DNA from 2 places in the Caulobacter sp. FWC2 genome. Region 2 is predicted to be linked to the other one. Evidence: predicted binding sites of a transcription regulator. Region 2 holds the regulator's gene; the other holds the start of a gene.
What was found. The regulator LexA, encoded in region 2, represses DNA repair genes until DNA is damaged. The targets are predictions, from matches to a motif close to ATGTTCNCNANNTGTTCT.

Region 1 (15,517 bases), 220 kb from region 2:
TCCGCGTGGGCGCCGCCGCGTGGCCGACGGTCGAGAGCCTGGGCGAGGAAGCCTTTGTCGACTTCCTGGCTTCGCGCATCGAGACCGACGCCGTCTATGTCACGATCGACAAGGACGTCCTGCGACCGGAAGACGCCGCCACCAACTGGGACCAGGGGCGCACCAGCCTGCGGTTCCTGGAGGCGATGCTCGACCGCATCCTGGCCGAACGCCGCCTGATCGGGGCCGACATCGTCGGCGACTGGAGCCGTCCGCGCTATGGCGGCGGCGCCGTCGCGGCCCTGCTCAAGCAAGGCGAGGCGTTGCTGGACCAGCCCTGGTCGCCGCCTGCGCCCCAGGCCCGCCAGGTCAATGAGGGCGTCAACCGGCGCCTGTTGCGCCTGTTCGTGCAGGTCGCCGCATGAGCCGTATCCTGTCCTCGGCCGCCTTGGGTCTGGCCTTTTGCGTCGTGACCGAGATCACCCGCGAGCTGTGCTTCAAGGCCGCCGCCAACCGGGCTCAGGACGGTTCGAACTACGTTCTCGACCTGGCGCGCCAGCCGGTCCTGTGGCTCGGGCTGGCGTTCTGGATCAGCGAGACCATCGCCCTGGTCCGCGTCCTGGAGATCGCGCCGCTGTCGGTGGCCTATCAGATCACCACCTTGCCCTATGCCGGCATCCCGATCGCCGGCGCCCTGGTGTTCCGCGAGCGCCTGACCCGAGGTCAGGTCGCGGGCGCGGTGCTGATCGGGCTGGGCGTGATCCTGGTCGGAGCCTCCGGCCTATGACCGTTCAAGACCGCAGCTTCCGGCTGAAGGCCGAGGGCCGTCGCGGCGTATTGCTGATCCACGGCCTGACTGGCGCCCCCGACGAGATGAAGTTCCTGGCCAGGCGGCTGCACCGCCAGGGCTTCGACGTCATGGTCCCGCAGCTGGCCGGACACGGCGCCGACATGGCCACGCTGCTGCGCAGCACCTGGCGCGACTGGCTGGACTCCGTGGTCGCCGCCTACGACGCCTACGCCCGCGAGGTCGACGAGATCTTCGTTGCTGGCGTCTGCGTCGGCGGCGCTCTGGGTCTGGAGCTGGCCGCCCAGCGCCCCGAGATAGCCGCCGCCGTCGTCTATTCGATGACCTTCGAATACGACGGCTGGAACATGAAAGGCTGGATGAAGGGCGCCTACCTGATCCAGGCGATCGCCAACCTGCCGCTGGTGCGCCGGATCAGCTTCGCCGAGCCGTATCCTTTCGGCCTCAAGGACGAGCGCCTGCGCGAACGCGTGGCGCGCGCGCCGGAAGCCTTCATCGAGGGCTCTCTGGACCGTCTGCCGTTCGGAGCCCTATTCCAGATGTATCGCCTGGGCCGGCGCCTAGAGCACGACGCCAGCGCCATCGACATCCCCTGCCTGATCATGCATGCGCGCGAAGACGACATGAGCGATCCGCGCAACGCCTGGCGCTTGAAGCGCGCCCTGGGGCCAAAGGCCGAAGTGCGGCTGTTCGAGGACAGCTACCACATGCTGCACGTCGACAAGGAGCGCGCCCTGGTCGCCGACGAGACCGCCGCCTTCTTCCTGCGCCACGCCGCCAGCGCCCCGGCCTTCGCGGCCGAGCCCGTACATGCTTGAAGCCCGTGTCGTCGACACCCTGGCCGCCGTCGACCCCGCCGCCTGGGACGCCCTCTTCCCCGGCGAGGTCGAGCGCTATGACTATCTGGCCGCAGTCGAGGCCGCCGGCCTGGAAGGCTTCGCCTGGCGCTATGTCCTGGTCGAGGAGGATGGGCGGCTGCTGGCAGCCGCGCCGGCCTTTCTCACCCGGTACGCCCTGGAAACCACCGTCGACGGCGCCGCCAGGACTATCCTGCGCGCGATCGGCCGGGTCGCGCCGGGACTGACCACGCTGCGCCTGGCCTGCCTTGGCTCACCGTGCACGGAGACCGCCCAGCTCGGACTGTCGCCCGACGCCGACCCGGTCGTTCTACTTGGCCTGATGATGAAGACCTTCGAAGACGCTGCGCGACATGAGCGCTGCGGCCTGATGGCGGTCAAGGACGTGCCGGCCCCGCATGCCGCCCTGTGGGCCAATGCCCTAGGTCCGGCCGACTACCAGCCGATGACCGGCCTGCCGCTGGCCAGCCTGGAGGTCGATTTTCCCGACCAGGAAACCTATCTGGCGCGGCTGTCTCCGGCGACCCGCAAGGACATGCGCCGCAAGCTGCGCGCCGCCCAGGTCGTGAGGGTCGAGGTTCGCCGCGACCTGACAGGCCTCGAGTCCGAGGTCATGGCCCTCTATGCCGAGACGAGGGCGCGCGGCGACCTGCAATTCGAGACCCTTACGGCGGACTATTTCACCGGCGTGCTGGACCGCATGGGCGAGCGCGCTGCCTGCGTGCTCTATTTCGTCGACGACGTGCTGTTGGCCGCCAACCTAGTCCTGATCGACGCCGGAACCCTCGTCGACAAGTTCTTCTGCATGCGGGCCGAGGGCCGCGACCACAACCTCTACTTCCTGAGCTGGTTCACCAACATCCGGCTTTGCCTCGACCTGGGCCTGACCCGCTATCAGAGCGGCCAGGCCGCCTATGCCAACAAGCTGCGACTAGGCAGCGGCCTGATCCCCACGGCCATGTATTTTCGCCACCGCAACCCGTTGCTCAACCGCGCCCTGCGCTGGCTCGCGCCGCTGCTGGCGCCGGACGTCCCCCATTGACCCCACCTGAACCGGTCGTCGATCCGGCGCCCCCGACCACCTTCCGCGCGCGATGGGCCAAACGCTTGCTGTTCCTGGCCCTGCCCCTGCTGGGCCTGGCCTATCAGGTGACCGCCAAGGAGACCGCCCAGGTCATGTCCGGCGTCCCGTTCGGCAGGCTATGGCTTTCGAAGGTGCTGACCGTGCCGTGGGCCGAGGCGCTGATCGCGCTGGAGATCATCAGCTTCTGCGCCTGGATGGTGGTGCTGTCCGAGATCAAGCTCAGCGAAGCCTTCCCGCTGTCGGCGCTCAGCTACGTGCTGGTCGTGGCGGCCAGCTGGACCGTCTTCCACGAGCCCGCCAGCCTGCTGCAGATCCTCGGCGGCGTCGCCATCCTCGCCGGGGTCTGGCTGATGGGCCGCTCCGGCGAACCGGCGCAATGAGACCCAGCGCGATCGTCCTGGCCGCCTTCGTCGTCGTGAGCATGGCCAGCGCGGCCAAGGCTGAAGCGGGCTCGCCCGACTATGGTCCTTGGACGGTGGATGTCGGATTGATCTCCCGCACGCGCCCCGTCCATCTGGGATCGTCTCGCTACACGACCGATCTGCTGCCGATCGTCTCGGCCAGCTACGGCGACCTTGTGGAGTTCAGCCTCGACGATGGCCTGACCGCCAGCCTGTGGCGCGGCGGCGGCTGGTCGGCTGGTCCTGTGGTGGAATACCGCCAGTCCTATAACGACCGCGTGCCCCGGCGGGCCTTCGTCATGGAAGACGCGGTCGAGGTCGGCGGCTTCGTGAAGCGCCTCACGCCCATCGGCGATGTCAGCCTGCGGGTGCGCAAGGCGGTCGACGGCTATGGCGGCTGGTCCGGCGACCTGGCGTTCGATACCGGCGCCCAGGTCTCGCCGCGCTGGAAGGTCGGCGCGCAGGCCCGTCTCTCGTGGGCCGACAGCAGCTTCTCGCGCGAGTATTTCGGCCTGCGACGGAAAGCCGACCGGCCCCAGCAGCTGCCGCGCTTTGCCGAAAACGACTTCTACAGCGCCGGTCTGGAACTGGACGCCGCCCGGGCTATTGGTCCGCGCACGGCCATCGTCGCCACGTTCAGCGAGGACCGCATCCTGGGCGAGGAGTGGCGCAGTCCGCTGCTGCGCACCCGCGACATGGTGACGTTCGGCTTGGGCCTGACCTACCGGTTTGGCTGATAACGGTGAACTCTGGTTGGCTTTACCCACCCTAGCGCGACCAGCCCGAATTGTGAGATGCAATAAAGACGGCCGGCTCCCAGGAGAACCGGCCGCTGTTTACAGTTCGAGTGTTCTTCCGCTCTAGAACGGAATCTCGTCGTCCAGGTCGGCCGAGAAGCTCTCGCGCGGGCCGCTGGGCTGGCTGCGCTGGCCGCCGCCGCCGCCAAAGCTGGAGCCGCCGCCACCGCCCGAATAGCCGCCACCGTACTCGTCACCGCCGCCCGACGAGGCGCCAGCGCCCGCGCCGTCGCCGCGACCGCCCAGCATGGTCAACTCGCCGCGGAACTTCTGCAGCACGATCTCGGTCGAGTACTTCTCAGCGCCCGTGTTGTCGGTCCACTTTCGGGTCTGGATCGCGCCCTCGATATAGACCGTCGAGCCCTTGCGCAGATACTGCTCGGCGACCTTCACCAGGTTGTCGTTGAAGATCACGACGCGGTGCCACTCCGTCTTTTCCTTGCGCTCGCCGCTGGTGCGGTCGCGCCAGGTCTCGGAGGTGGCGATGCGAAGATTGGCGACGCGGTCGCCCGAACCGAGGCTGCGGATCTCGGGATCAGCCCCGAGATTGCCCACCAGAATGACCTTGTTGACGCTGCCAGCCATCGCTCGCCCTTGTTCTCGCCCGGCGACCTTCGCGCCGGAATCTGGAGCGAGACGTTAACGAGAGCTTGCGGCTCGCGCAAGTTTTGTTCTCATAACGTTCTTGTGGACGGGAAAGACGGCTGTGGACGGACGAGCCATCCACTCGCTGCTGCGCAGAACGCTACTGGCTGGGTTCGCGGCGGATGGCGCCCGGCACGGCCAAGCGTCCGTCACCGGTGCGGACCAGCGACATGAAGCGCGGACCTTCATAGGTCTGGCCGACGTAGATGCCCTCCTTCTCAAGGAAGATGAACGAGCCCTGGTAGGCGCCAACCATGCCCACGCTGTTGGACTGGCCCAGGCGCACGAAGCGCTGACGCGCGCCTTCAAGCGCCGCCGCGCACAGCTCCATCTGCGGCACGTTACGCTCCACCGGATTATAGCGCAGCGTGCCGTCCTTGTTGGTCGCCACCTGGAAGCACACGCCCTGTTCGAACGGGGCCTTGGTCTGCTTCTCGCAACCGGCGAGCGCGAGACTGGAAACGGCCAGAACGGCGGCGACGGCGAGGACGGTCTTGCTCATGGATTACACTTATAAACCTATCAGCCGTTGGGGATAGAGCAGTTTGGGCCCTGGTCGAACGCGGTGTGGAAGCTGCGGTTGTCGGACGAAATCTCGACGCGGCCAGGCACCAGCCGCAGCGTTTCCTCGCCCCAGCGGCCATAGGTGGCGCCGCCGGTCTTCTCGCAGCGCCCGCCGAACAGCTGCTGGGCGCAGGCGTTCAGGGTGATCTCGCCGGGCAGCCGCCGCCACTCGTTGCCCGCGTAGCGCCAGCAGGCGCCGAGCGGGGTGTTGGCCGCGGTATTGGCCGACGAGGCTGGCGTCGCCGCAGGCGTCGCCGGGGCCGCGGCGGGCGCGGAGACAGTCGGGGTCGGCGGCAGCGGAGTCAGGACCGTGCCCGCCTGGTCGGCGGCGGCCAGGGCGCCCGTCTCGTCGACGCCGACATCCAGGGCGCCGGTGGCCACCCCGTTTTTCTTGGCGCATTCGGCCAGGGTGATCTCGCCGACGAAGGCGCCGCCCACGAAGCAGCGCAGCGGTCGCGCGGGATCCAGCTTGCTGTCGTCGTCACGGCCCGTCTCGACGATCAGACCGCCCCGAGAGGCCGGCGGAGCCTCGTCCGGCTTCTTGTCATGGCCCGACATCAGGGCCACGGCGATGCCCAGGCCCGCCAGCAGCGCGAGTGCGCCACCGCCGGCGAAGATGAGGGTTCGGCGATCTTTCAGAAAGTCCATGGCCCCTGGCTACGACGCGTCGATGACGCTTTCAAGCTCGACGGGCCAGAATATGAGGCCTAGCCGCCGCCCGTCAGGCGGTTCAGCGCCGCCTGGTAGTTGGCCAGCTGGCTGGTCAGATAGGCCGGAACCTTGCCATCGGTCTTTCCCGCGCTTTTCGAGCTGTCGCTCTTCACGCCCATGGCCGTGTCGGCGATCTCGCGATAGGCGCTGCGGACCGACGACATCGCTCGTTGGATGACCATGGTGGCGTTCTTGCGTCCCGCATCCGAGGTCAGGTCCAGCTCGGGCGGCAGGCTAAGACCATAGACCGGACCGCTGCCGTCGGCCGAGACGGTCTTACCGTCGTCGGTCTTGGTGGCGCGCACGACGCCGCCGGCCAGGCCCAGGGCCGTCAGCACATCGGCGCCGCCCTTGCCCGCCACGATCTCGATCGTCGAGGTGTTGGAGGCGGGGCTGATCTTCAGGACGCGGCTGTTGCCGCTGGTAGCGGTCTCGACCTTGGCGCGGTAGCCAGAGGCGCGCTTGATCTTGTCCGCCAGGGTCTCGAGCGTGTCCTTGGCCTCGATGGTGATCGTGGCCAGGTTGCCGCGCTCGCGGGTGCGGATCTGGAAGGTGTCGCCGGCCCGCGCCGCGGTCGCCGAGACGATGCGGTCGGACTGGGCGTAGTTCACAGCGCCGGTCGGCAGGCCAAGGGCGTCCAGCGAAGAGGCGCCGGTCTTGGCCACCGCCACAGAGGTCGGCGTCGCATAGCCGTCCTTGCCGGTCAGGCGCTGGCTCCAGTCGACATTGCCCGTGCCGACATTGACCTGGGCGACGTAGCCGTCCTTGGTCCCGACCGTCGCCTGCCCATCCAGGTTGGCGCCGGCCGAGCCGACCAGCCAGGCCGTACCGTTCGAGACGTCGAAGCCGGTGACCGTATCGTCGCCGGTGCCGCCGTAATAGGTCAGCGCATCGCTGCCGTTGTTGGAAAGGTCCAGCGACATCCGGCCGACGAAAGCGTCCATGCCGCCCGACGGCGCCGTCGTGGCGCCATTGATCGACATCAGGGTGTTGGCCGTGGAGCCGCCGACATAAAGCTGGCCGCCGTCGATCTTCAGTCCCACCAGATCGCCGCCCTTCAGCGAGCCCAGGTCGCGCTTGGCGCCGGCCGCGACCGTGGCGGTCTTGGTGTAGGTGACTGGCACGGTCTGATAGGCGCCGTACTGATCGAGCTTGCTGACGTTCTCGGTCACGACATTGGCCGAGACATCAAAGCTGCGCAGGGTCGCCGAACCGTTCTCCTTGGATCCGACGATGACCTGCGAACCGTTGACGATGATGTCGGAGACGCTGTCGTTCTCGGTCGTGCCGAATTTCTGGGTGAACAGCGCCTGCGGCTTGCCGGCGCTGTCGGTGGCGAAGGCCGTCAGATAGGCGTCATAGCCGCCGCTGGGGTCCGAGCCGACCGCGCCGGGCAGGTCCGACTTGCTGCGGCCGCCGACATAGAGAACGCCATCCGAGCCGAACGCCAGGGCCGTGGCCTCGTCGTCCTGCAGGCCGCCGCGGCGCACCGTCCACTGCTCGTCGCCCTTGGAGTCGTAGCGGGTGACGAAGCTGTCGCTGGTCTTTCCGGTGTCGCCACTGTTGATCGGACCGTTGACCGCGCCGTTCAGGCGGCCCGTGACGGAACCCGCCACGGCCACGCTGCCGTCGTCGCCAACGGCCAGGGAGAGGCCATTGGCCTCGTCAGTCGCGCCGAGGGTTCTGGCGTAAAGCAGATGGCCGGCGCTGTCGTATTTGAGCAGAGCGACGTCGCTGTCGCCCTTGATCGGCTGGCCGTTGAGGTCGAGCTTGCCGTCCACCGAGGTGTCGACGTCGGCCAGCATGTAAACCGAGCCGTCCGCGCCCGTCACCGACTTGCGGACGCTGTTGATCGTGCCCTGCAGAGTCTCGGTGAACACCTTGCCGCCCGGCGCGCCTGCGTTGGGGCCGCTTCCGGTCCCGGCCGCGCTGTACTTGGTCAGGGTGTTTTCATAGACGGCGTCGTTGGTCTTCGAATCCTTGTCGGGATCCGGATTGCCGGCCTTGGTGGTGACATAGACCGCTGGCGCCGTCGTCGGGGCGCTGAAGCTCACCTGCTCGGCGATGTCGCCGTTGATCTTCAGGGCGAAGTCGTCGCCGGTGGCGGGAAGGGTGACAGGCTTACCGCTGACCTGGACCGTGCGCTCCTGGCCCGCCGTGCGCTGCACCGAGAAGCTGGTGTTGAACCCGGCCGCCTTCAGCTTGCCGTTCATGTAGCTGACGACGTTGGACATGGTCCGGGGCGTCGAGCCCATCTCGGACAGATCCATGGCGACATTGGAGGTCACGCCGAAGCTCTTGACCGAGACCCCGAACGAGACATCGCCCTTGAACCGCGGCACCTCGTCGTCGACCTGGCCGCTATAGAGCGTGTCTGTCGTGTAGGTCGTGCTGTTCTTGGGGACCCCGACCGTGGCCTTGTCGCTGGTCATCACCGCGCCGGTCGTCAGGCGCATCTGATCCAGCGACAGTCCCTGGACGTAGCTGGTGACCTCACCCAGGCCACGCCCCAGCGCTGTCTGCAGGCGCTTGATCTCGCCGTCGGTCTGGCCCTTCTGCCCCGCCTGGGTGACGAGGGCGGCCATCGTGCTGAGCGCCTGGTACGATGCGAACAGCTTCTTGTAGTCGGGACTGACGCCCTTGAGACTGGAGGCGTTGGCGCCTTCGTCGACGAACTTGCGGCCGTTCAGGGCCGAACGGACCTGCTCGCTGGCCGCGGGCGCGTTGCCCAGCCAGGGCGCGTTCGGCACGACGGCCTTCTTGCCGCCCGACGCCGTCGTCGCCGTTCCCGACGCAGCCGCTCCCGTCACGCCCGCGCGGGCCTGATAGTAGTTGAGCAGGAGGCTGGAGTCGAAGCTGATCACGACCTGTTCCAATCAGGGCGCAAAGCGCCCCTGGGTTACCCTTGTCAGACCTTCGCTGACGACTCCTTAACGATTAGCCTTAAGCGGCGATAAGGTTGGCGTCCGACAGCGCCCGGCGAGCGCCCTCGCGCAGCCCCGCCCACTCCGAGGCCAGGATTCCCAGCAGCACGACGTCGCGCGGCTCGCCGCCCTTCAGCACGTGGCCGCGCAGATAACCTTCGCGGCGGAATCCGGCCGAGGATTGAGCCTTCAAGGCCGCGTCGTTATCGGCCATGACCTCGGCGAACACCTTGTGCAGGCCGAGCTCGCCGAAGGCGAGGTCCAGACCCAGAACCTGGGCCGCGCGCCCCACGCCCCTGCCCCGCGCCTCGGCCGAACCGAGGAACCAATGCAGGCTGGCGCGGCGATGGTGGCTGCCAAGGCCGGTCAGGGTGATCAGGCCCATGGGCGCGTCAGAACGGGTGATCATCCAGCCGCGCATGTCGGGATCGGTCCGCAGAGCGTCGAACCAGGCCGCGTGAGCCGCCCGGCTCGGCAGTTCTGCGTCGGACATCCAGCGGTCTACCTCCGGTTCGGAGCGCCACTGAAAGAGGATCGTCTCGTCCTCGTCTCGCAAGTCGCGAAGTTCGATCATGCCCGTCGCCGAATCCCCGGTTCGCCTTGCGGAACCTTAGCCCGCGGATGCGACAGGACCTAGGCTCCCCTTGGCCTATCTTGGCCCTAGCCGCCCTTGAACAGCGACAGGATGATCTGCGGCGCGCTGTTGGCGATCGAAAGCGCCTGAGCGCCCAGCTGCTGCTTCACCTGCAAGGCCTGCAGGCGAGCGCTCTCCTTGGCCAGGTCGGCGTCCACCAGGTTGCCGACGCCCGTCTCCAGCACGTCGCTCAGCTTGCTCACGAAGCTGTTGTGAGCCTCGATCTGCTTGGCTTGCGTGCCGATGTTGCCGACGGCTTGGTTGACGGCGGTCATGCTCGCGTCGAGGCGCTGCAGCACGGCGTCGGCATTGGTCGGCGTCAGGATGTCGTCGGTCGTCGTCAGGGTGTTGATCGTGCCGCCTAGCGACAGGTCCTGCGCGGTCAGGGTGATGGCCTGGGTCGCATCGGCGTCGGCCAGGAAGGTCATGCCGACCGTCTGGCTGCCATTTAGCAGGTTCGCGCCGTCGAAGACCGCGCTCTTGACGACCTGGTCGAGGTTCTTGATCAGCCCCTGGAAGTCGGCATTCAGAGAAGTGCGCGACGAAGTGGTCAGCGAGGTGTCCTTGGCGGCCACCACCTTCTCGCGCAACAGCTTCAGCAGATCGGACACCGACTCGCCGCCGGCCAGAGCCACGTCGGCGATAGAGGTCGCGCGGTCCAGGCTCATCTTGACGGCGCTGAGCGCGCTCATGTCGGAGCGCTGCTCCTGAGCGATCGACCAGACGGCCGCGTTGTCTTTCGCGGTCGAGATCGACAGGCCCGTGTTGATGCGCGTCTGCACCGACTGCATGTCGTCGTTGGTGCGGTTCAGATTCTGCAGCGCGATCAGCGCGGGCTGGTTCGTGTTGACGCTCAACGTCATGCGCGGCCTCCGATCGGCGATTTTGCCGTTGGTTGCGATCGCGCGCGATTCGGCGAGCGATCTTGTCGCTGCCGAATTTGGGGTCAGAAGGTAAGATTATGGTTAACGCTTATAAACCATATCCATTTACGACTGCGGCCAGCCGTCGCACCCGTTCGGGAAACCTAGCGCCCGCTCAGGCTTGGCCGTCGTAGACGTCGCCGGAAGCGTAGTTGGTCGCCTCGCGCAGCTTCAGGATCTGCTCGCGCGGAAACTGCTGCAGCGTTTCGCCCGTTCGGCGGTCAACGGTCTTGTAGACATATTCGCCAGAGTCATTGTCCTGCTCGATCACCAGGCGCAGGTCGCCAGGTTGCGGGCCGACGTCGACAGGCGCGGGCGGCTCGTGCTCAGCCGCCTGGGTCTTTGGAGCCGCTGGCGCCGTTTGGGCCGCTGGAGCCAAAACGACTTTCGCGCCCTCGGACAGGTCCGGGGCGTTCGTAGCGGGAGCGGTTGAGGCGACGAAATCTCTGATCGCCGACAAAGCGGCCTTGGGTTCCATTTTCTGACTGCCGGCCCTGCGGACCGGCCCTCCTCTCTCTTGCTTTTACTCTCCCTTCGTCGATCACCGGAAAAGGCGGAGGCGGGCCACGCGGACCCGCCTCCTCCCTGTCCCTTAACGGAACAGGCTCAGGATCGACGACGAGGACTGGTTGGCGATCGACAGCGCCTGCACACCCAGCTGCTGCTTGGTTTGCAGCGACTGCAGCTTGGCGCTTTCCTTGGCCAGGTCGGCGTCCACCAGGTTGCCGACGCCGGCGTCCAGGCTGTCTTGCAGCTTGCCGACGAAGGTCAGGTGGGTGTCCAAACCGGTCGAGCTCGTGCCCAGCGAGGCCAGCTTGTTGGTCGCGGTGCCGATGGCGTTGTCGATCTGGGTCAGGACCGCCTTGGCCAGAGTGGCCGTGGTGAAGGTCGAACCAGCCGACAGACCGATACCGGCCAGGCCGAGGGTCTTGGCGTTGACGGTGAAGCCCGAGCCATCGGTGTTGGCCAGGAAGGTCATCTTGGTGGTCTTGCCGTCGGCCAGGCTGACGCCGTTGAACTTGGCGTTGTCAGCGGCCTTCGTGATTTGGTCGCGCAGAGAGGTGAAGTCGGCCTTCAGCGCGTTGAACGAGGCGGTGTTCAGCGAGGTGTCGGAAGCGGCCAGGGCCTTTTCCTTCATCTTGCCGAGCAGGTCGGTGATGGTGTCGCCGGCGGCCAGGGCCACGTCGATGGTCGACTGGCCGCGTTGCAGCGAGTCCTTCACCGAATTCAAGGCTTGCGAATTGGCCGATTGGTTCTTGGACATGGCCCAGATGGCGCCGTTGTCCTTGGCGTTACCGACCTTCTTGCCGGTGTTGATGCGTTGCTGAACCATCCCCAGCTCGGTGTTCGTGCTGTTGAGGTTCTGCAGGGCGATCAGGGCGCCAGAGTTCGTATTGATGCTATTCAGCGGCATACGAGTAGTTTCCTTTTCAAGGTAGCCGACGCCATTTTGGCTGCCGGGAGCATTTTGCTCGAAAAGGTCTGTAGCAATTGCCGGGCCATTCTTGCCCAGCAGCAACGCCTCGCTAAATTGCTGAAATCATTGCGTTATACATCCATTAACGACGAAGGCTCCCGGCAATTTCTGCCGGGAGCCTTTCGCCATAGGCAATTGTTGCCGGGCACAATATGCGCACCCGGCGGAAAGAGGCGCCGGGCGGCTTTTGATGGCCGCCCGGCGTATCGGGCTCACCCCTTGAACAGCGACAGGATCGTCTGCGGGCTCTGATTGGCGATCGAGAGCGCTTGGACGCCCAGTTGCTGCTTGGTTTGCAGCGACTGCAGCTTGGCGCTTTCCTTCGCCAGGTCCGCGTCGACGAGGTTGCCCACGCCGGCGTCCAGGCTGTCCTGCAGCTTGCCCACGAAGGTCAGGTGAGTATCCAGACCGGTCGAGGACGTACCCAGGGAAGACAGTTTGTTCGTGGCCGTCTGCAACGCGTTGGTCATGATCGCGATCATGGCTTTCGCGTCCGTAGCGGTTGAAAAGCTGGTGCCGACCGACAAGCTCAGGCCGTCCAGGGACAGCGTCTGAGACTTGATCGTGAAGTTGCCGCCATCCTGGTTGGCCAGGAACGACAACTTCGTGGTCTTACCGTCGGCGAGACTCACGCCATTGAACTTCGCGTTATCCGTGGCCTTGGTGATCTGGTCACGGAGAGAGGTGAAGTCAGACTTGAGCGCGTTGAACGAGGCGGTGTTCAGCGAGGTGTCGGAAGCGGCCAGGGCCTTTTCCTTCATCTTCGTGAGCAGATCGGTGATGGTGTCGCCTGCCGCGAGAGCAACATCGATCGTCGACTGACCGCGCTGGAGCGAATCCTTCACGGCGTTCAACGAGCTCGAGCTCGCGCTTTGCATCTTGGCCATCGACCAGATCGCGCCATTGTCCTTGGCAGATCCAACCTTCTTGCCGGTGTTAATACGGCCTTGGGTGGCGGCGAGCTCCGTGTTGGTTGCGTTCAGGTTTTGGAGCGCGATGAGGGCGCTCGGATTCGTGTTGATCGAGTTCAGCATTTGATACCTACCGTTTTGGTGGGATTTGCCCGGCGTATTGCCGGTCGGGCGTTTTGCCCCGCGCGAACCATCGCAAGCGGCGGGCCAACCGAACCGAGATCGGCGCCAAAACCTAAGTCACTGATTTTGATGAGATAATTTTGAGACTACGACAAAAACGAAACCGCCCGGCGAATGCAGGATTCGCCGGGCGGCAGGTTTTTCCGGAGCAGGTAGGCAAGACGTTCAGTCTTGCGGTAGTCGAAGAATCAGGCGGCGTCGGCGCGCGCGGACAGCCCTTGCATCATCATGCGGTTGATCTCGATCAGGGGCTCGAAATCCTCCTCCTTGCGCATCACGGCGCTGGAGTGACGACCGACCCAAAGGCTCAGCGAGATGATGCTGGCCCGAAGCTCTTTCGGCAGTTGGTTTTCAGGCAAGGAACAGTCTGTCGCCAAGGCCGACCAGACCTTGCGATTCCAATCCAATGCGTCGATCCGCGTGGCAATGTCGTCCGCCGGGGCCTGGGACGCGTCCATGAGGGCGCGCGTCACCTGACCGAACAGGCGGTACTCCATTTCACGGGGGTTCTCAGCCCGCGTCGCCGCCTGCTGATAAGCCCGAAGAGACATGCCCCAACCTCTCGTCTTCGTATTCAATCAACCTACGGCTCAACATCAGAGCCTTGTAGTACTCGCGCGCCATCACGTGCTTCGAAATGGCGATGCAGTCCTGCAGAACCACAGGATTGCGGACAACTCCCACGAATTCGTTAAGGCGACCCGCGAAGTCCTCGAAGAACTTCTCGGCTGCGGCCTCGTCGAGGTACATCATCATCACCGGGAAATAGATCCGACGCGCGGGCGTCGTGACCTGGTCCGGCTGCATGATGTCCTTCTCGCGGAGGACGGAGGCCTTGTTCTGGAGCACCAGAACTCCGCGCCGATCCCCATTCTGGACCACGGCGCCGTTGAGAACGAACTTTTCGCCGGGCTTCAGCGACAGCTTCAAAGGCACTTAAGGCCGCTCCTTCGTTGACGCCGCTTCGCCCGGTTCCGTCGACATGACGGGTTGGGTGGAAGCTAGGCGAACACGTGTTAACGCCGTCTTGCCGCAATTCACTCGGTCTTGCGACCGTAAGACGCGGCTTAGGACTCAATTAAGCATAGCCCCTCAAAACATGGTTAATAACAGAGTCCGAAGGTCGGTTCGCCATGTCCCGTAAAAGCGCCCTCGAAGCGTCCGTCAGCGCCATGGCTCAGGCCGATGTCATGGGCGCCGTGCCCATCCAGCCCGGACAGATCGTGACGGCGATGGGCGATTCGGCGTCCGCCGACGCCCTCGAGCGTCTCAAACGCTCGGCGCAGGAGATCAAGACCGCCGAGAACGGCAAGATCGTCGGCCAGGCGATCGAGGCTGTGCACAAGCAGGATTTCGCCAAGGCCGAGAAGCTGGCCATGAAGCTGCTGAAGAAGGACGAACAGCTGGGCCTGGGCTGGCATATCCTGGCCATCGCGCGCGAGAAACAGGGCGACTTCGCCTCCTCCCTCAAATGCTACGAGGCGGCGCTGACGCTGCTGACCGACCACAGCTCGGTCGCCGGCGACCTGGGACGCCTGGCCTTCCGCATGAACATGTTCGAGTTCGCGGCCAAGTTCTTCGCCCACTTCCGCCTGGCCCGGCCCGACGACGTCGAAGCCGCCAACAACCTGGCCTGCGCCCTTCGCGAACTGAACCGGGAGAACGAGGCGATCGAGGTGCTGAAGGCCGTCTTGCGGATCCATCCCGAAGCCCCGGGCCTCTGGAACACCCTGGGCACCATCCTCTGCAATGTCGGCGACCCCGGCGGCTCGCTCGTCTTCTTCGACGAAGCCCTGCGCCTGGCGCCCAGGCACAGCAAGACGCTCCACAACCGGGCCTATGCCAAGGCGGACCTTGGCGACATCGCCGGCGCGCTGATCGATGGCGAAGCGGCGATGAAAGAATCCAAGGATCCCGCCGACCTGGTGGTGATGGAGTTCGCCCGCGCTACGCTGCTGCTGGCGCTGGGCCGTATCGCCGAGGGCTGGCAGGCCTATGAGGCCCGCTTCTCCCCCGAAATCGCCGACGCTCCCCTCTTCCATATCCCCGCGGCCCGTTGGTCGGGCGAGGACCTCAAGGGCAAGACCCTGCTCATCGTCGCCGAGCAGGGTCTGGGCGACGAGGTCATGTTCTCCAACATGTTGCCCGACATCCTCGACTGGCTGGGCCCCGACGGCAGGCTGACCCTGGTGGTTGAACATCGCCTCAAGCCGCTCCTTGAGCGCTCGTTCCCCGGCGTTGAGGTCAGTTCGCACCGGACCATGAAGTACGAGGGCCGCGTCTATCGCACCGCGCCCTATATCGAGGACTGGGAACGTTTCGACTGTTGGGCCGCCCTCGGCGACTTCCTTCGACCCCTGCGCAACACGGTCGAGGCCTTCCCCCACCGGAAATCGTTCCTGTCGCCCGATCCGGAGCGCGTGGCCTACTGGAAGGCCGAGCTCGACAAGCTGGGCCCATCGCCCAAGATCGGCCTGCTGTGGAAGAGCCTGAGCCTGAAGGGCGACCGAGCGCGTCAGTTCTCGCCGTTCCAGCTTTGGGAACCCGTGCTGAAGACGCCCGGCGTCACGCTCATCAACCTGCAGTACGGCGATTGCGAGGAAGAGATCGCCCTGGCCA
Region 2 (15,517 bases):
GAGTGGGGTTCGACATGGGCTTCAAGACTGTGGGGCTGGACGCGAAATGGCGTTGACGAGCACGAACCGCAAGGCGGCTTGGGCGGCGCGTCTTAGCACGCCGCTTCGCGCCGGACCTAGCGGTTTTCCGCGTGGCGCCGATCTTGGCTCATTCGTCAAAAGTACAAGGGTTTCCGGGTGTTAGGTGCTGAAGTCGCTGGACCTGCGCCGTCTACGTCCGCCCCGCGCCTGTCCTGGTCCGCCGCGAAGGCCGCCCTGCTGACGGAAGGGCGAGTCAATCTGGATCGGGCGTTCCTGTGGGCGCCGGTGGCGTTCGGTCTTGGGGCGTCGAGTTATCTGGAGGCTGGCGTCGAACCCGCGCTCTGGATGCTGGTCTTGGCGACCGGATCGTTCACGGCGGTCTGGTGGGTCTGTCAGCGATGGAATGCCCCCCGCGGCCTTGTCGTGCTAGCCAGTCTGGCCGCGTTCGGGGCCGCCGGCGGTCTGGCCGCCAAGATCCGAAGCGACCGGGTGGCCGCGCCCCTGGTGAGCGGTGAGCGGGTCGTGCGGCGCGTTGACGGCTTCGTGGTCGACGTCGTCAGTCCTGGCGCGGGCGGGCCGCGCCTGCTGATCGCGCCAGTGGCGGTGTCTGGGTTGTCGGCTGACAGGACGCCACACCGGATCCGGGTGACGATCGGCGAGAATGAAACGCCGGCTCCGGGCCAGGCCGTTCATCTGCGCGCCATGCTGGGACCGCCGCCGCCGCCAGCCGCGCCGGGGTCCTACGACTTCGGTCGGGACGCCTGGTTCGATTCGATCGGCGGCGTCGGCTTCGTGATCGGCGAACTGGGGGTGACGCGGCTGGATCCGCCGCCTTTGACCGTGCGCGTGACCATGGCGGTCAATGCTTTCCGCTGGAGCCTGGCCCAGCGGATCCTGGCGCGCATGGGGCCCAGCAGCGGCGGCATCGGCGCGGCCATGGTCACCGGCCACGAGGCCTGGATCACGGAGGACCAGACCGAGGCCATGCGCGCCTCGGGCCTGGCGCATATCCTGTCGATCTCGGGCCTGCACATGGCCATCGTCGGCGGCTTCGTCTTCGGCGCGGTGCGGCTGGGCGTCGCCGCCTGGCCGTGGCTGGCTCTGCGGGCGCCGGGCAAGAAGATCGCGGCGGTGGCGGGGCTGGTCGCTGTGCTGGGCTATCTGGTCATTTCCGGCGCGCCGCCGCCGGCCGAGCGCTCGGCGATCACCGCCAGCGTGGCGTTCCTGGCCATCCTGTTCGATCGACGGGCCATCACCCTGCACGGCCTGGCCGTCGCGGCGTTGCTGATCCTCGCCATGAAGCCCGAAACAGCGGGCGAGCCCGGTTTCCAGATGTCGTTCGCCGCCACCGCCGCCCTGGTGGCCTTGGCCGAGAGCTGGCCGAGGCCGGTAAAGGAGATCTCGACGCCGTGGTGGATCCGCTGGCCGCAGGCGGGGCTGACCTGGCTGGCGGCCTCGGTCGCGGCCAGCCTGGTGGCGGGCCTGGCCACCGCGCCGTTCGCCATGCAGCATTTCAACCGCGTCGCCGTCTGGGGCCTGCCGGCCAACCTGGCGGTCGCGCCGCTGTCGTCGTTCGTGATCATGCCGTTCCTGGCGGTCGGGACCCTGCTGGAGCCGTTCGGCCTGGGCGCGCCCTTCCTGACGGTGGCCGGCTGGGGCGTCGACGGCATGGTCGGGATCGCCAACGGCTTCGCCGACGCCCATGGCGCTCAGCGGATCGTGGCCAGCGCGCCGCCGCAGGTATTGGTGGTCGCTTTCCTGGGCCTGATGATCCTGTGTCTCTGGCGCGGTCGGCTGCGCTGGATCGGCGCGCCGCTGGCCCTGGCGGTCGCCCTGTGGCCAAGACCCGCCGCGCCGGACGCCTGGATCGCCGCCGACGGAGCCACCGCCGCCGTCCGCTCGGGCGACGCCGCCGTGCTGCTGCGCACCGACGCCAAGCGGTTCGGCGCCGAGCTGTGGGCGCGGCGGCGCGGCCTGACGCCGGCGACCTGGAGCCTCTATGCCTGTGACAAGCGGGTATGCGCGCCGGAATCGGGCGCCCCCGTGCGGCTGTCTCTGGCCTGGAGCCGTAAGACGCCCGACGCCGAGACACTGTCGGGCCTGTGCGTCCGCAGCGAGGTGGTGGTGATCCGCGGGCCGGCTCCTGCTCGAACCCCGCCCCTGTGCGCCGACACCGTGCTGCTGACCGCCGAGGATTTCGAACAGGGCGGCGCCGCCGAGCTCTATCACCGTTCCGACGGTTGGCGCATCGTCTGGGCTCAGCCCCTGCGCGGCGATCGGCCGTGGAGCCGTCCATCGGAGAGCCGTCTGCTGACAGCCGATGTCACCAGCGCCCGCTAAACGTCGTGAGAAGGGCGGGGCGTCACCCGCAGGAGGAAGTCCGATGTCCAATCCGTTCAGCGCCCGTCGCGCGGCCTTCCGCGCGCTGCATGCCGAAGGCTGTTTCACCCTGCCCAACCCCTGGGACGCGGGCAGCGCCAGGCGCCTGCAGAAGCTGGGCTTCAAGGCGCTGGCCTCGACCAGCGCCGGAGCAGCCTGGGCGCTGGGCAAGGACGACGGACAGATCACGCGCGACGAGGCGATCCTGCATCTGCGCCAGCTGTGCGCGGCCACGGACCTGCCGGTTAACGCGGACTTCGAGAACGGCTTTTCGGAAACGGTGGAGGGCGTCGCCGAGAGCGTGAGCCTGGCCATCGAGGCCGGCGTCGCGGGCCTGTCGATCGAGGACTGGTCGGGCTCGGCGCTCTACGACCTGCCGGTCGCCGTCGACCGTCTGAAAGCCGCCCGCGCGGCGATCGACGCTTCGGGCCAGGACGTGATCCTAGTCGGCCGCACCGAGGGCTATCTGCGCGGAAACCGTGACCTCCCCCCGACCCTGGAGCGGCTCAAGGCTTACGCGGCGGCGGGCGCCGACTGTCTCTACGCTCCGGCGGTGACCGATCCGGAGGAGATCAGGGCCATCGTCCAGGTCGTGGCGCCCAAGCCGGTCAATGTGCTGTTCTGGGGACCTGAGATGTCCGTCGAGGGCCTTGGCGCGCTGGGCGTGCGCCGGGTCAGCACCGGCGGCGCGCTGGCCGCGGCGGCCTGGGCCGGGTTCGACATGGCCGCCAAGCGTCTGGCGGAGGAAGGGCGGCTTTAAGTGCCACCCCATACGAAAAGGCCCCGATCCTCGGATGAAGATCGGGGCCGAATTTCCAGCGCTCTGAAGCGCCTAGTGATACCGGCGAATGAGCCCCACCAGCTTGCCCTGCACCTCGACCTGGTCGGGGCCGAAGATGCGGGTCTCGTATTTCGGATTGGCGGCTTCCAGGGCGATCGAGCCGCCCTTCTTGCGCAGGCGCTTGAGGGTGGCTTCCTCGCCGACCAGGGCGACGACGATCTCGCCCGAGGTGGCGGTGTCGCCTTTCTTGATGATCACATAGTCCCCGTCGAGGATGCCGGCCTCGATCATCGAGTCGCCCTGCACCTCGAGGACATAGTGCTCGCCATTGCCCAGCATCGATTCAGGCACCGGCAGGCGCTCACGCTCGTGCTGGATGGCGTCGATCGGCGTGCCGGCGGCGATCTTGCCCAGGATCGGCAGTTCGCGGCTGTCATTGGCCGGCGCGGCGGGGGCGGGAGCCGACGACGGCGCGCCGCCGCCTTCGAACACCTGCGGCCGGAAGGCGCCGCGCCCCTTGGGCGGAGCGGCCGTCGTGGCCTGTTGCGGCAGCTTCACTACTTCCAGCGCGCGCGCCCGGTGCGCGAGACGGCGAATGAAGCCGCGCTCTTCCAGAGCCGTGATGAGCCGGTGGATGCCCGACTTGGACGCCAGGTCCAGGGCCTCCTTCATCTCGTCGAAGGACGGGGAGACGCCGGTCTCCTTGATCCGCTCGTGGATGAACATCAGCAGTTCGTGCTGCTTGCGGGTAAGCATGTCGACCTCGGCTGGAGCGCGGAACAAACCGCAAACCTCGCGAATGTTCTCTAGGCGTTCCGCCTTAAAGTCAAGTCGAGCGTCGCTGGTGGCCAAAAGGCCAGGAAATTCAAAGACTAGACCTTGGCCAAATAGAAAAGGCGACCAGAATCAAAAGCTTAACGAAAGCTTTCAGGCGCGCTTGCGGGCGATGATGATGTCCTGGTCCTGCATCGGCTGGCGGCGCCAGACTCCCAGGGCCTGGTTCAGCACGTCGAGGTTCAGGGCCTCGTACTGCGCCAGGATCGGCTTCAGGTCGTAACCGATCACCGCCTCGGGCAGGTCGGGCGTCGCGGTCCAGCAACCGTCTAGGGCGTGGACGAAGTCGAAGGCGATCTCGCCGTTGCCCGTGTTGGCGCGGGCCTCGTCGTCGATCAGGTACCAGGAGACGATGCTGGTCCCGCCCGGCTTCAGCACCCGCGCGATCTCGCGGGCGAACTGGGCCTGATCGGCGGCCAGCAGGTGGGTGAACACCGAGCCCAGCCAGACATAATCGAAGCTGGCGTCCGGATAGGGGAAGACGAAGGTGCTGGCCGGCTGCGAGCCCTCCGGATTGTACCGGTCGCTGTGCATGTCGGCGTGGGTGAACTCGAAGCGTGGATCGCCGATGGCGATGTTGGCTTTGCACCAGTCGATGGCCTGGGTCATCACGTCGAAGCCCGCATAGCGGCCTTTCGCATCGAGATAGTCGACCAGCGGCGCGGCGGCGCGGCCGATGCCGCAGCCCACGTCGAGGATGGCGTGATGCGGCTGTAGGCCAGCGGCGACGAACAGTTCCTTGAACTGCTGGCCCACGCGGATGAAGTCGGCGTCGGCGGCGCCGACAAGGTGCCAGAGCTCCTGCGGAGCGGCGACGGCGTCGGACGGCGGCGGCGCTGGCGTCAGGGAGAGGGCGCGCCGCAGATTGGAGAGAAAGGCCCGCATCCGATTCCTTTTTGTGTAGAGCGGATCGGACCCTAGCGAGCGGCCAAGCCTCAGCCAACCCGGCCGCTGATCCACCCTAGAGGATGGTCTTTAGTTCCGGGTGCCTGGGCGTGACGGGGGCATAGAACGCCGCCAGCGTCGCCAGGTCCTTCTCGTAGTCGCCGCTGGGGATCATCGCCGGACCCAGGCCCACCACCTTGCGCTTGTAGTCCATGAAGCCGGGCACCATCGGCACGCCAGCCTTCAGGGCGATGTTGTAGAAGCCTGTCTTCCAGCCGCCCGCCTTGCCGCGCGTACCCTCGGGCGCGATCGTCAGCATGAATTCGTCGCGGCGGGCGAACTCGTCCGCCATGGCCTGGACCGTATCGCGCGACTGGGAGCGATCGATCGGCACGCCGCCCAGGTCCTTCATCAGCTTCTCGAACGGCCAGCGGAACAGCGACGCCTTGCCCATGAAGCTGAGCTTCAAGTTCAGCGCGTCGGCCGCCCCCAGGAAGTAGACGAAGTCCCAGTTGCTGGTGTGCGGAGCGGCGATGATCACGAACTTGCGCGTCGTGGTCGGCGCCGAGCCTTCGATCGTCCAGCCCTCGCGCTTGAAAAAGGCGACCAGGGACCAATTCACCACGCGGGCGATCCAATGCATTCGCGCTTCCTCGCGTGGCGCCGCCAACGTCCTGGCGCGGCGGCTTTTCTTGTTGATTGGACTGTGAGCGGGCGAAGGGGAAAACGCCAGATGGCGCGTACCCCCTTCCGGTTAGCCGAGCAGGGCCTTGGTGGCGGCCGTGACGTCGGCCTGGCGCATCAGGCTTTCGCCGACCAGCATGGCCTTGGCCCCGGTCGCCTCCATCCGCACGACGTCGTCGTGGGTGAAGATGCCGCTCTCGGTGACCAGCAGGGCGTCTTTCGGCGCCTGGGCCGAAAGCCGTTCGGTGACGGCCAGATCGACGACGAAGCTCTTCAGGTCGCGGTTGTTGATGCCCACCAGGTCTGAACCCAGGGCGCCGGCGCGGGCCATCTCGGCCTCGTCGTGGACCTCCACCAGGGCGTCCATGCCCAGGCGCTTGGCCTCAGCCATCAGCTCGGCGGCCAGGACGTCGTCGATCATCGCCAGGATGACCAGGATGGCGTCGGCGCCCAGGGCGCGGCTCTCGGACACCTGCCAGGGATCCACCAGGAAATCCTTGCGAATGCAGGGCAGGCTGACGGCCGCGCGGGCGTCAATCAGATAGGCGTCGGCGCCCTGGAAGCTGGGACCGTCGGTCAGCACCGACAGGCACGCCGCGCCGCCGGCCTCGTAACTTCGGGCCAGGGCCGGCGGATCGAAGTCGGCGCGGATCAGGCCCTTGGAGGGCGATGCCTTCTTGATCTCGGCGATCAGCGACAGCTTGCCGGGCGCGTGGCCTTGGGCGAGCGCGCGCTTGAAGCCGCGCGGCGACGAGGCGTTGCGGGCCGCGGAGTCCAGGGCGGCCTGGGTCCGCCGACGCTTGCGGTCGGTGACCTCGTCGCGCTTGTAGGCGGCGATCTTGGCGAGGATGTCGGTCATGCGGCGGCTTCCGTGTTGGTTGCGGCCACCAGGTCGGCGAGAGCCGCCTTGGCGCGGCCTTCGTCGATGACGTCGGCGGCCAGTGCGATGCCCTCGACCAGGGTCTCGACCTTGTCGGCGACCAGAAAGGCGGCGGCGGCGTTCAGCAGCACGATGTCGCGATAGGCGCCCTTTTCGCCGTCGAACAGGCGGGTCAGGGCGGCGGCGTTGAAGTCAGGATCGCCGCCGGTGATGTCCGACAGCGAGGCGCGCGGCAGACCAACCGCCTCGGGCGTGATCTTGAACAGATGGATGCGGCCGTCGCGCCATTCTGCGACCTCGGTCTCGCCCGTGGTGGTCAGCTCGTCCATGCCCGAGCCGTGCACCGACCAGGCGCGCTCGGCGCCCAGCGCGCCCAGAGCCTTGGCGATCGGCTCGACGAAGCGCGGGGCCGAGACGCCGACCACCTGTCGCCTGGCGCCGGCCGGATTGGTCAGCGGGCCCAGCAGGTTGAAGATGGTGCGGAAGCCCAGCTGTTGGCGGATCGGCGAGACGTGCTTCATGGCGCCGTGATGGGCCTGGGCGAACAGGAAGCAGATTCCGGCCTCGTCCAGGGCGCGCCGCTGCTGCTCGCGCGTGGCGTCGATATTGACGCCCAGGGCGGTCAGGACGTCGGCCGTGCCGGACTTCGAGGTGATGGCGCGGTTGCCGTGCTTGGCGACCTTCAAGCCCCCTCCGGCGGCCACGAAGCCGACGGCGGTGGAGATGTTCAGCGTGTGCAGGCCGTCGCCGCCGGTGCCGCAGACGTCGATGACCTCGTAGGGATGCTCCAGCTGGACGGCGGCGCGGCGCATGGCGCGGGCGCAGGCGGCGATCTCGCCCACCGTTTCGCCGCGCAGGCGCATGGCGGTGACGGCGGCCGCGACCTGGGCCGGGGTCGGCTCGCCGCGCAGGCAGGCCGCGAAGAAGATCTCTGCGTCGGCGTCGTCCAGGGTCTGGCCGTCGGCCAGCTTGGCCAGCAGCGGCTTGAAAGCGTCGGACATGCTGGCGGCCCTAGACCCAGACCGCCGCGTCGCGCTTGACGCCCGACAGGTCCATGAAGTTGGCCAGCATCTGGTGACCGCCCTCGGTGGCGATCGATTCCGGGTGGAACTGGACGCCGAACACTGGGCGGGTCCTGTGCTGCACGCCCATGATCTCGCCGTCGTCGGTCCAGGCGGTGACTTCCAGCTCCGGCGGCAGGTCTTCGCGGCGAACGGCCAGCGAGTGGTAGCGCGTGGCGGTGAAGGGGTTGGGCAGGCCCTTGAAGATGCCCTTGTCCTCGTGGCGGACCTTACTGACCTTGCCATGCATCACGGCCTTGGCGCGGATCACCTCGCCGCCATAGGCCTGTCCGATGGCCTGGTGGCCCAGGCACACGCCCAGAATCGGCAAATCTTCAGGCGCGGCGCGCAGCAGCGGCAGGCAGATTCCGGCCTGGTCCGGGGCCTTGGGGCCGGGAGACAGCAGCACAGCGGCCGGCGCTAGGCCCAAGGCCTCCTGCACGGTCAGCGCGTCGTTGCGGTAGACGACCGTCTCTGCCCCCAACTCATTCAGATAGTGGACGAGGTTGTAGGTGAAGCTGTCGTAGTTATCGATGACGAGGATCATGACGCCGCCTTTCGGAGGTCGGTTCTAGCGCGGGAGGAGCCGATGTGTAGCGGCAATTTCGCGCGCCCTTGTTAGGAACGGTTACAGTCTTCGCGGAGCTAGGCACTATGGAGGCCATGGACCCGCGTGATTCCGCCCTGGACCCCGTCGCCGTCGCCTATGTCCGCGCTCTGCTGCGGCGCAAGAACCGTATCCAGAAGATGGGGCCGGTTCTGGCCGCCGCGGCTTTCGCCGCGATCTGCGCGCTGGCCTTCGCCACGGTGATGGTGCTGGCGCCGCCGGCGGTCACGCAGCACCTTCCGGACGACCGGCTCGGCGGTCCGTAGGGAAATAAATCAGCCCTAAGGCTCAGCTGAATCGCCAGGCTTCCTCGGCCGCGCGCTTGAGGGCCCGGGACTTGTGCAGGGTCTCGTCGTATTCGGCGTCCGGATCGCTGTCGGCGACGATGCCGCCGCCGGCTTGCACGTACATCATGCCGTCCTTGACCAGCGCCGTGCGCAGCACGATGCAGGTGTCGACCGAGCCGTCGGCGCCGAAATAGCCGACCGCGCCGGCATAGCCGATGCCGCGCTTTTCGACCTCGAGCTCGTCGATGATCTCCATGGCCCGCACCTTGGGCGCGCCCGACAGCGTGCCGGCGGGCAGGGCGGCCATCAGAACGTCGACCGGATCGACGCCGTCCGGCGCGGTGCCCTCGACGTTCGAGACAATGTGCATGACGTGGCTGTAGCGCTCGATCTTGAAGCTCTCGGTCACGCGGACGTTCGGGCCCTTGGGACGCTCAGCGGGCGCATTTCGGCCCTGGTGGTTCAGCATGGCCACGCGACCCACGTCGTTGCGGCCCAGGTCCAGCAGCATCAGGTGCTCGGCGCGCTCCTTGGGATCGGCCAGCAGTTCGGCTTCCAGCGCCGCGTCTTCCTCGGGCGTGGCGCCGCGCGGACGGGTGCCAGCGATCGGCCGGATGGTGATCTTGTTGTCGCGCAGGCGGACCAGGATCTCGGGGCTGGAGCCGACCAGATTGAAGCCGTCCAGGTTCAGGAAGAATAGGAACGGCGACGGGTTGGTCCGGCGCAGCGAGCGGTACAGCGCGAACGGCGGCAGGTCGAAAGGCGCGCGGAAGCGGTGGCTGGCCACGACCTGGAAGATGTCGCCGGCGGCGATGTAGTCCTTGGCCTTGGCGACCACGTCGGCGTAGTCGGCGCGGCTGACCGGGGTCGTGAAGTCCATCGGACCGCGCGGCGCGCGCGGGGCGTCGTGGGCCAGCGGACGGTGCAGGTCAGCCATGACCGTCTCGATCCGCGAACGGGCGGCCGCGTAGGCGTCGTGGGCTGATACACCTGCCTGCGGGCGCACGGCCGTGGTCAGGATAATCTCCTGGGCGATGGCGTCGAAAATCGCGACGATCTGCGGGCGGGTCATGATCCCGTCCGGCAGGCCCAGCGTGTCCGCATTGATGTCGGGCAGGCGCTCGACCAAGCGCACCAGATCGTAGCCCAGGGCCCCGAACACGCCGGCGGCCATGGGCGGCAGGCCCTTGGGCAGCTCCATCCGCGCCTGGGCCACCAGGTCGCGCAGGCTGTCCAGGGCGCCGCCCGGCTGGGGCGTGTAGCGGCCGGCGGCGATGTCGTCGCCCTCGGCGATCTCGGCCTGGTCGCCACGACAGCGCCAGACCAGGTCCGGGTTCATGGTCACGATCGAGTAGCGACCGCGCCAGGCCCCGCCTTCGACGCTCTCGAACAGGAAGCTGTAGGGACGCGCCTGGGCGATCTTCAGATAGGCCGAGACCGGGGTCTCGAGATCGTCGATCAGGCGGGTCCAGACGACCTGCTGCCGTCCGGAATCATAGATTTCCGAAAAGGCGTCGAACGCGGGCTCCAGACTCATTACTCGGCTTTCTTTCCGCCCTTGGCGGCTTCCGCCTTGGCCAGGGCGTCGGTGTCGACGCCGATGGCCTGGCGCGCCAGGGTCAGGTTGCTCTTGGTCTTCAGCTGGACCTTGGCGGCGTTGCGCGAGGCTTCGCCGAGGTCGCGCATCAGGCCTTCACCCGATTGGGCGCCAGCCATGGCGGCGATCTGGGCGATGGCGGCGGTCGGGGCCGAACGGATGGCCTCCAGCTTGGCGACGACATAGGCCTCGCCCTGCGGACCCGCGCGGGTAGCGAACGCTTCGTTCTTCTTGGCCTGGAAGGCGGCGCCGAGGAACTCGCGGCCCAGGCCCATGTGTTGCTGGGCGTTCTGGCGCGACAGGCCAGGGACCTTCTGGACCTTGGACTGAACCGAGGCGGCGACGGCCTCGATCGACTCGCCCTTCTTGACGCGAGCGGCCAGTTCGTCGGCCTTGGCCTTCAGGCGTTTGCTCAGTTCCTGGCCCATCCAGACGGCGGTCAGCTGCGGCTTGATCTCGGCCAGGGGCGGCAGGGCTGCGGGGACGACCTTCTCGACCTTCACGGCGTAGTATTCGCCCTTGCCGGCCTCGATCAGGTCGCTTTCGCCGCCCTGCGACAGGCCGAAGGCGGTCTTGACGATGTCCGGCGTCAGGCCGGCGACGGGTTGGCCCGTCTCGTCCGCGCCTTGCGCCGTGATCGGAGCGGTCGTCAGCACCAGGGCGCCGGCCTTGCTGGCCGCGGCGACCAGGTCGGCGCCGGCGTCATGGGCGTCCTGATAGGTCTGGGTCTGGTCGTAGGCCTTGGTCTGCGAGGCCTGGGTGCGCACCTCGGCCTCGATCTGCGGGCGCACGCTCTCCAGCGAGGCGGTCGAGCCTGGCGTGACCTTGACGATCTTGATGACCGAGACGCCCAGCTCGCCCGTGATCGGGCCGCTGACCTGACCGGCGGCCAGGCTGAAGGCGGCGTCGGCGACCTTGCGGTCCGGAACGGCGGTCTTGGGCTTGTCGGTCAAGACGAGCGGCGTCTTGCCGAACGTCTTGGCGACGGCGACCGGATCCTCGCCCTTGGTCAGGCGCTGCGAAATGGTGGCGGCGGCCTTGGCGTCCGGGGCGACGATCTGGACGATCGTACGCGTCTCGGGCTTGGCCAGGCTGTCCTTGCGGAAGTCGTAGGCCTTCTGCACGGCGGCCGGATCGATGGCGACGGTCGGCTCCAGCGCCTTGGCGCTGACGCGCATGATCGACAGCACGCGGGTTTCCGGACGCGTCAGGCGCTCGGCGTTTTCCTTCATGAAGGCGGTCAGCTGGGCGTCGGTCGGCGGGGCGGGGCGTTCCACCGAGGCCGGATTCACGGCGAAGGCCGCGACGTCGCGGGCTTCCAGCACATAGGCGCCTTGCAGGGCGGCATAGATGCGCGGGGCCTTCAGGCCGCCGGCGACCGCCGAGAAGAAGTGGGCGTTGGCGATCTCGTCGCGCAGTGAAGCTTCGTAGTTCGCCGGCGTCAGGTTGTTCTGGGCCAGGAGGCCGGCATACATCTGCGGGTCGAACTTGCCGGTGATCGGGTTGAACGGCCGCTGGTTGGGCGGCAGTTGGCTCATCTGCTGGTGCACGATGTCGCCGACCAGCTTGTCCGACGGCTTCACGCCCATCCCCTGGATGGCCGCGGCGATCGATTCCTGCAGAGCCAGTTCCTGGACGATCTGGCGGTCGATGCCCTGCTCGACGGCCTGGTCGGGCGTCAGGGCCTGGCCGCTGCGCTGCTCCATGCCCTTGCGGTAGTTGTCGAAGCGCAGCTTGAAGTCCTGGGCGGACAAGGTGCGCGAGCCGGCGCTGATCACGCCTGAGCCCCTGGGACCCTTGAAGACGTCGCTGATGCCGAAAATGGCGAAGCTGACGATCAGCAAGCCAAACAGCAGCACCGCGAACGGCGATTTGGCGAAGGAGCGGAAACCGGCGAGCATGCGTTCGAAAACCTTCCAGGCGGATCGCCGCGCGAATGAGCACGGCGGTCGAGAGCAGCGGGTATAGTAGAGCCGTGTGCGCGTGGGCAAGCGGCGTGGACTTGACTTCCCAAGGGACCGTGACCCCAAGAAGGCCTTCATGACCTTATCGAACACGACTCCCCGGCCGCTGATCGCGGGAAATTGGAAGATGAACGGCCTCTCCGCCGCGCTCGACGAGGCGCGCGCCGTCGCCGCGGGCCTGGAGCGCCAGCCCGCCGGGGCCCGCGTGGCCATCTTCCCGCCCGCCACCCTGCTGCACCGCCTCGCCGAGGCCGTCGAGGGGTCTCATCTGCTGACCGGCGGTCAGGACTGCCACGGCAAGGCCAGTGGGGCGCACACCGGCGACATCTCGGCCGAGATGATCGCCGACGCCGGCGGAACCCTGGTCATCGTCGGCCACTCCGAGCGACGCACCGACCACGGCGAGACCTGCCAGCAGGTCGCCGCCAAGGCCGAAGCGGCCATCGCGGCGGGCCTGGAGCCCATCGTCTGCGTTGGCGAGAGCCTGGATCAGCGCGAAGCGGGGGAGGCGGTGGCCTTCGTCGTCGGCCAGCTGCACAACTCCCTGCCGCCCAGCCTGGCCGGCAAGGCGTTTAACGTGGCCTATGAGCCGCTCTGGGCCATCGGCACGGGCCACGTGGCGTCGGTCGACAATATCATCGAGATGCACGCGGCCATCCGCGCCGAACTGATCGCCCTGTTCGGCGAGCAGGGCGCCGCCATCCAGATCCTCTACGGCGGCTCGGTAAAGCCCGAGAACGCCCGGGAGATCCTGGCCGCGCCGGACGTCGGCGGCGCCCTGGTCGGCGGCGCTTCGCTGAAGGCCAAGGACTTCCTGGCTATCGTCGAGGCCGCCTGAGGCTGAAAAGCTCCCGCGGACGGGCCGTGCAAGCGCGAGACCCGTCCCATTGGCCGTCCCAGAATCCTTGACATCCCGGCGCCCACGTGCGCCTTACCGCGCCTTGCAAATCACCGCGTATTCAAGACTTTCATGACCTCCATGCACGCCTATCGCACCCACAACTGCGGCGCCCTGCGCGCCTCCGACACCGGTTCCTCGGTGCGCCTGTCGGGGTGGATCCACCGCAAGCGCGACCATGGCGGCCTGGTTTTCATCGATCTGCGCGACCACCACGGCCTGACGCAGCTCGTGTTGCACCCGGAGACCCCGGGCTTCGCGATCGTCGAGCGCCTGCGCGCCGAGAGCGTGATCAAGATCGACGGCGAGGTCGTCGCCCGCGACGCCAGCGTCGTGAACCCGAACCTGCCGACCGGCGAGATCGAGATCCGCGTCTCGGCCGTCGAAGTGTTGTCCGAGGCCGCCGAGCTGCCGCTGCCGGTCTTTGGCGAGCCCGACTATCCGGAAGAGATCCGCCTCAAGCACCGCTATCTCGACCTGCGTCGCGAGACCCTGCACAAGAACATCGTCCTGCGCTCGCGCGTGATCCAGTCGATCCGCAACCGCATGTTCGCGCAAGGCTTCAACGAGTTCCAGACGCCGATCCTGACGGCCAGCTCGCCGGAAGGCGCGCGCGACTTCCTGGTGCCCTCGCGTCTGCACCCGGAAAAGTTCTACGCCCTGCCGCAGGCGCCGCAGCAGTTCAAGCAACTGCTGATGGTCTCGGGCTTCGACCGCTACTTCCAGATCGCCCCGTGCTTCCGCGACGAAGATCTGCGCGCCGACCGCAGCCTCGAATTCTACCAGCTCGACGTCGAGATGAGCTTCGTGACGCAGGAAGATGTGTTCGCGGCCATCGAGCCGGTCATGCACGGCGTGTTCGAGGAGTTCTCGAACGGCAAGCCGGTCTCGCCGATCAGCGGAACCCACACCTTTACCAACGACTTCGGTCAATCGTTCGAACACAAGGGTTTCGAGCGCCTGACCTACGCCCAGTCGATGGCCTGGTACGGCAGCGACAAGCCGGACCTGCGCAATCCGATCAAGATGCAGAACGTCTCGGAGCACTTCCGTGACGGCGGCTTTGGCCTGTTCGCCAAGATCCTGGGCGCTGACGCCAAGAACCAGATCTGGGCGATCCCTGCGCCGACCGGCGGCAGCCGCGCCTTCTGCGATCGCATGAACAGCTGGGCCCAAGGCGAAGGCCAGCCGGGTCTTGGCTACGTCTTCTGGTCGGAAGATCAAGGCGGCTGGGGCGGCCCGATCGCCAAGAACCTGGGCGAACCGACGCAAGCCCTGATGGAATCGCTGGGCCTCGGCGCCGGCGACGCCGCCTTCTTCGTGGCCGGTGATCCGTCGGTGTTCACCAAGTTCGCCGGCCTGGCCCGCACGCGGGTCGGCACGGAGCTGAAGCTGGTCGACGAGAACCAGTTCAAGTTCTGCTGGATCGTCGACTTCCCGATGTTCGAGTGGAACGAGGAAGAGAAGAAGGTCGACTTCTCGCACAACCCGTTCTCGATGCCGCAGGGCGGTCTGGAGGCCCTGGAGACCCAGGATCCGCTGACCATCCGCGCCTACCAGTACGACATCGTCTGCAACGGTTACGAGCTGTGCTCGGGCGCGATCCGGAACCACAAGCCCGAGATCATGCTGAAGGCCTTCGCCACCGCCGGCTATGGCCCGGAAGTGGTCGAGGACCAGTTCGGCGGCATGCTGAACGCCTTCCGCTATGGCGCGCCGCCTCACGGTGGCCTGGCCCCCGGCATCGACCGCATCGTCATGCTGCTGGCCGACCAGGTCGCCATCCGCGAGGTCATCGCCTTCCCGCTGAACCAGCAGGGCCAGGACCTGCTGATGAACGCGCCGGCCAACGTGCTCGACAAGCAGCTCAAGGAGCTGCACATCCGCACCGCGCCGCCTATCAAGGTGTAAGCGCGGGCGAGAGCCCAGATACAAAGAAGCCCTCCGGTCTAGCGATCGGAGGGCTTTTTCTTGGTCGGTTGGCCTTAAGCGCCGATCACCACTTCTTGGGCGATGGCGGGGCCGGGGGCGCGGGCGGGGCCGGCGGGGCCTTGGGCACTTCGCGCAGCAGCATGAAGCGTCCACCCTTGATCCCGTTGCACGGCCGGACGGTCAGGCCCGACGGCAGGCGGGTGGCGCTGTCGCCGCAGGCCTCGTCCAGTTGATCCTGTTCCAGGCCCCGGGCGTTCGACAGGTCGGCGCCGCCCAGATTGACCATGGAGAGGTCGGCGTTGCGGAAGTCCGCGCCGTTGAAGAGGGCGCCGCGCAGGTTCGAGCCGGTCATGTCGGCGTTGCGGAACCGGGCGCCGTCGAAGCGCGCGCCCTGGAAATTGGCGTGGTTGATGTCGGCGTTCGAGAAGTCGGCGTCGCGGGCGTTGGCGCCCGACAGGTTGGCGGCGATCAGCTCGGCATTGGTGAAACGCGCCTTCTGCAGGTTGGCGCCGTTCAACTGGGCGGCGTGCAGCTCGGCCGATGACAGGTCGACGCGGAGAAGGGTGGCGCCGGTGAAGTTGGCGCCGCTGCTCTCGATGCCGGACATGCGGGCGTCGGTGAAATTGGCGCCGGTGAAGTTGGCGCCGCGCATCTCTGCGCCGCGCAGGTCGGCGCGGCTGAGGTCCGAGGATTGGAAATTGCTGCCG

Region 1: the regulator LexA is predicted to act here: its motif matches at 4,595-4,612, upstream of ssb (single-stranded DNA-binding protein).

The regions. Positions count from the first base shown of each region.
Region 1 covers NZ_PEBF01000001.1:2,488,967-2,504,483, forward strand. The annotation lists gene CSW62_RS11910 (arginase family protein) at 1-404, shown strand, start outside; gene CSW62_RS11915 (permease) at 401-766, shown strand; gene CSW62_RS11920 (carboxylesterase) at 763-1,605, shown strand; gene CSW62_RS11925 (GNAT family N-acetyltransferase) at 1,598-2,686, shown strand; gene CSW62_RS26135 (EamA family transporter) at 2,683-3,108, shown strand; gene CSW62_RS11930 (MipA/OmpV family protein) at 3,105-3,866, shown strand; gene ssb (single-stranded DNA-binding protein) at 3,990-4,511, opposite strand; gene CSW62_RS11940 (hypothetical protein) at 4,672-5,073, opposite strand; gene CSW62_RS11945 (hypothetical protein) at 5,094-5,783, opposite strand; gene CSW62_RS11950 (hypothetical protein) at 5,843-8,710, opposite strand; gene pseH (UDP-4-amino-4,6-dideoxy-N-acetyl-beta-L-altrosamine N-acetyltransferase) at 8,790-9,344, opposite strand; gene CSW62_RS11960 (flagellin) at 9,431-10,267, opposite strand; gene CSW62_RS11965 (hypothetical protein) at 10,443-10,706, opposite strand; gene CSW62_RS11970 (flagellin) at 10,920-11,741, opposite strand; gene CSW62_RS11975 (flagellin) at 12,017-12,838, opposite strand; gene flaF (flagellar biosynthesis regulator FlaF) at 13,087-13,449, opposite strand; gene flbT (flagellar biosynthesis repressor FlbT) at 13,409-13,834, opposite strand; gene CSW62_RS11990 (tetratricopeptide repeat protein) at 14,032-15,517, shown strand, end outside.
Region 2 covers NZ_PEBF01000001.1:2,264,285-2,279,801, forward strand. The annotation lists gene gltX (glutamate--tRNA ligase) at 1-16, opposite strand, end outside; gene CSW62_RS10855 (ComEC/Rec2 family competence protein) at 229-2,361, shown strand; gene CSW62_RS10860 (isocitrate lyase/phosphoenolpyruvate mutase family protein) at 2,405-3,160, shown strand; gene lexA (transcriptional repressor LexA) at 3,233-3,937, opposite strand; gene CSW62_RS10870 (class I SAM-dependent methyltransferase) at 4,109-4,900, opposite strand; gene CSW62_RS10875 (lysophospholipid acyltransferase family protein) at 4,977-5,543, opposite strand; gene trpC (indole-3-glycerol phosphate synthase TrpC) at 5,655-6,443, opposite strand; gene trpD (anthranilate phosphoribosyltransferase) at 6,440-7,465, opposite strand; gene CSW62_RS10890 (aminodeoxychorismate/anthranilate synthase component II) at 7,476-8,072, opposite strand; gene CSW62_RS26575 (hypothetical protein) at 8,189-8,398, shown strand; gene trpE (anthranilate synthase component I) at 8,421-9,956, opposite strand; gene CSW62_RS10905 (peptidylprolyl isomerase) at 9,956-11,917, opposite strand; gene tpiA (triose-phosphate isomerase) at 12,057-12,818, shown strand; gene aspS (aspartate--tRNA ligase) at 12,951-14,789, shown strand; gene CSW62_RS10920 (pentapeptide repeat-containing protein) at 14,875-15,517, opposite strand, start outside.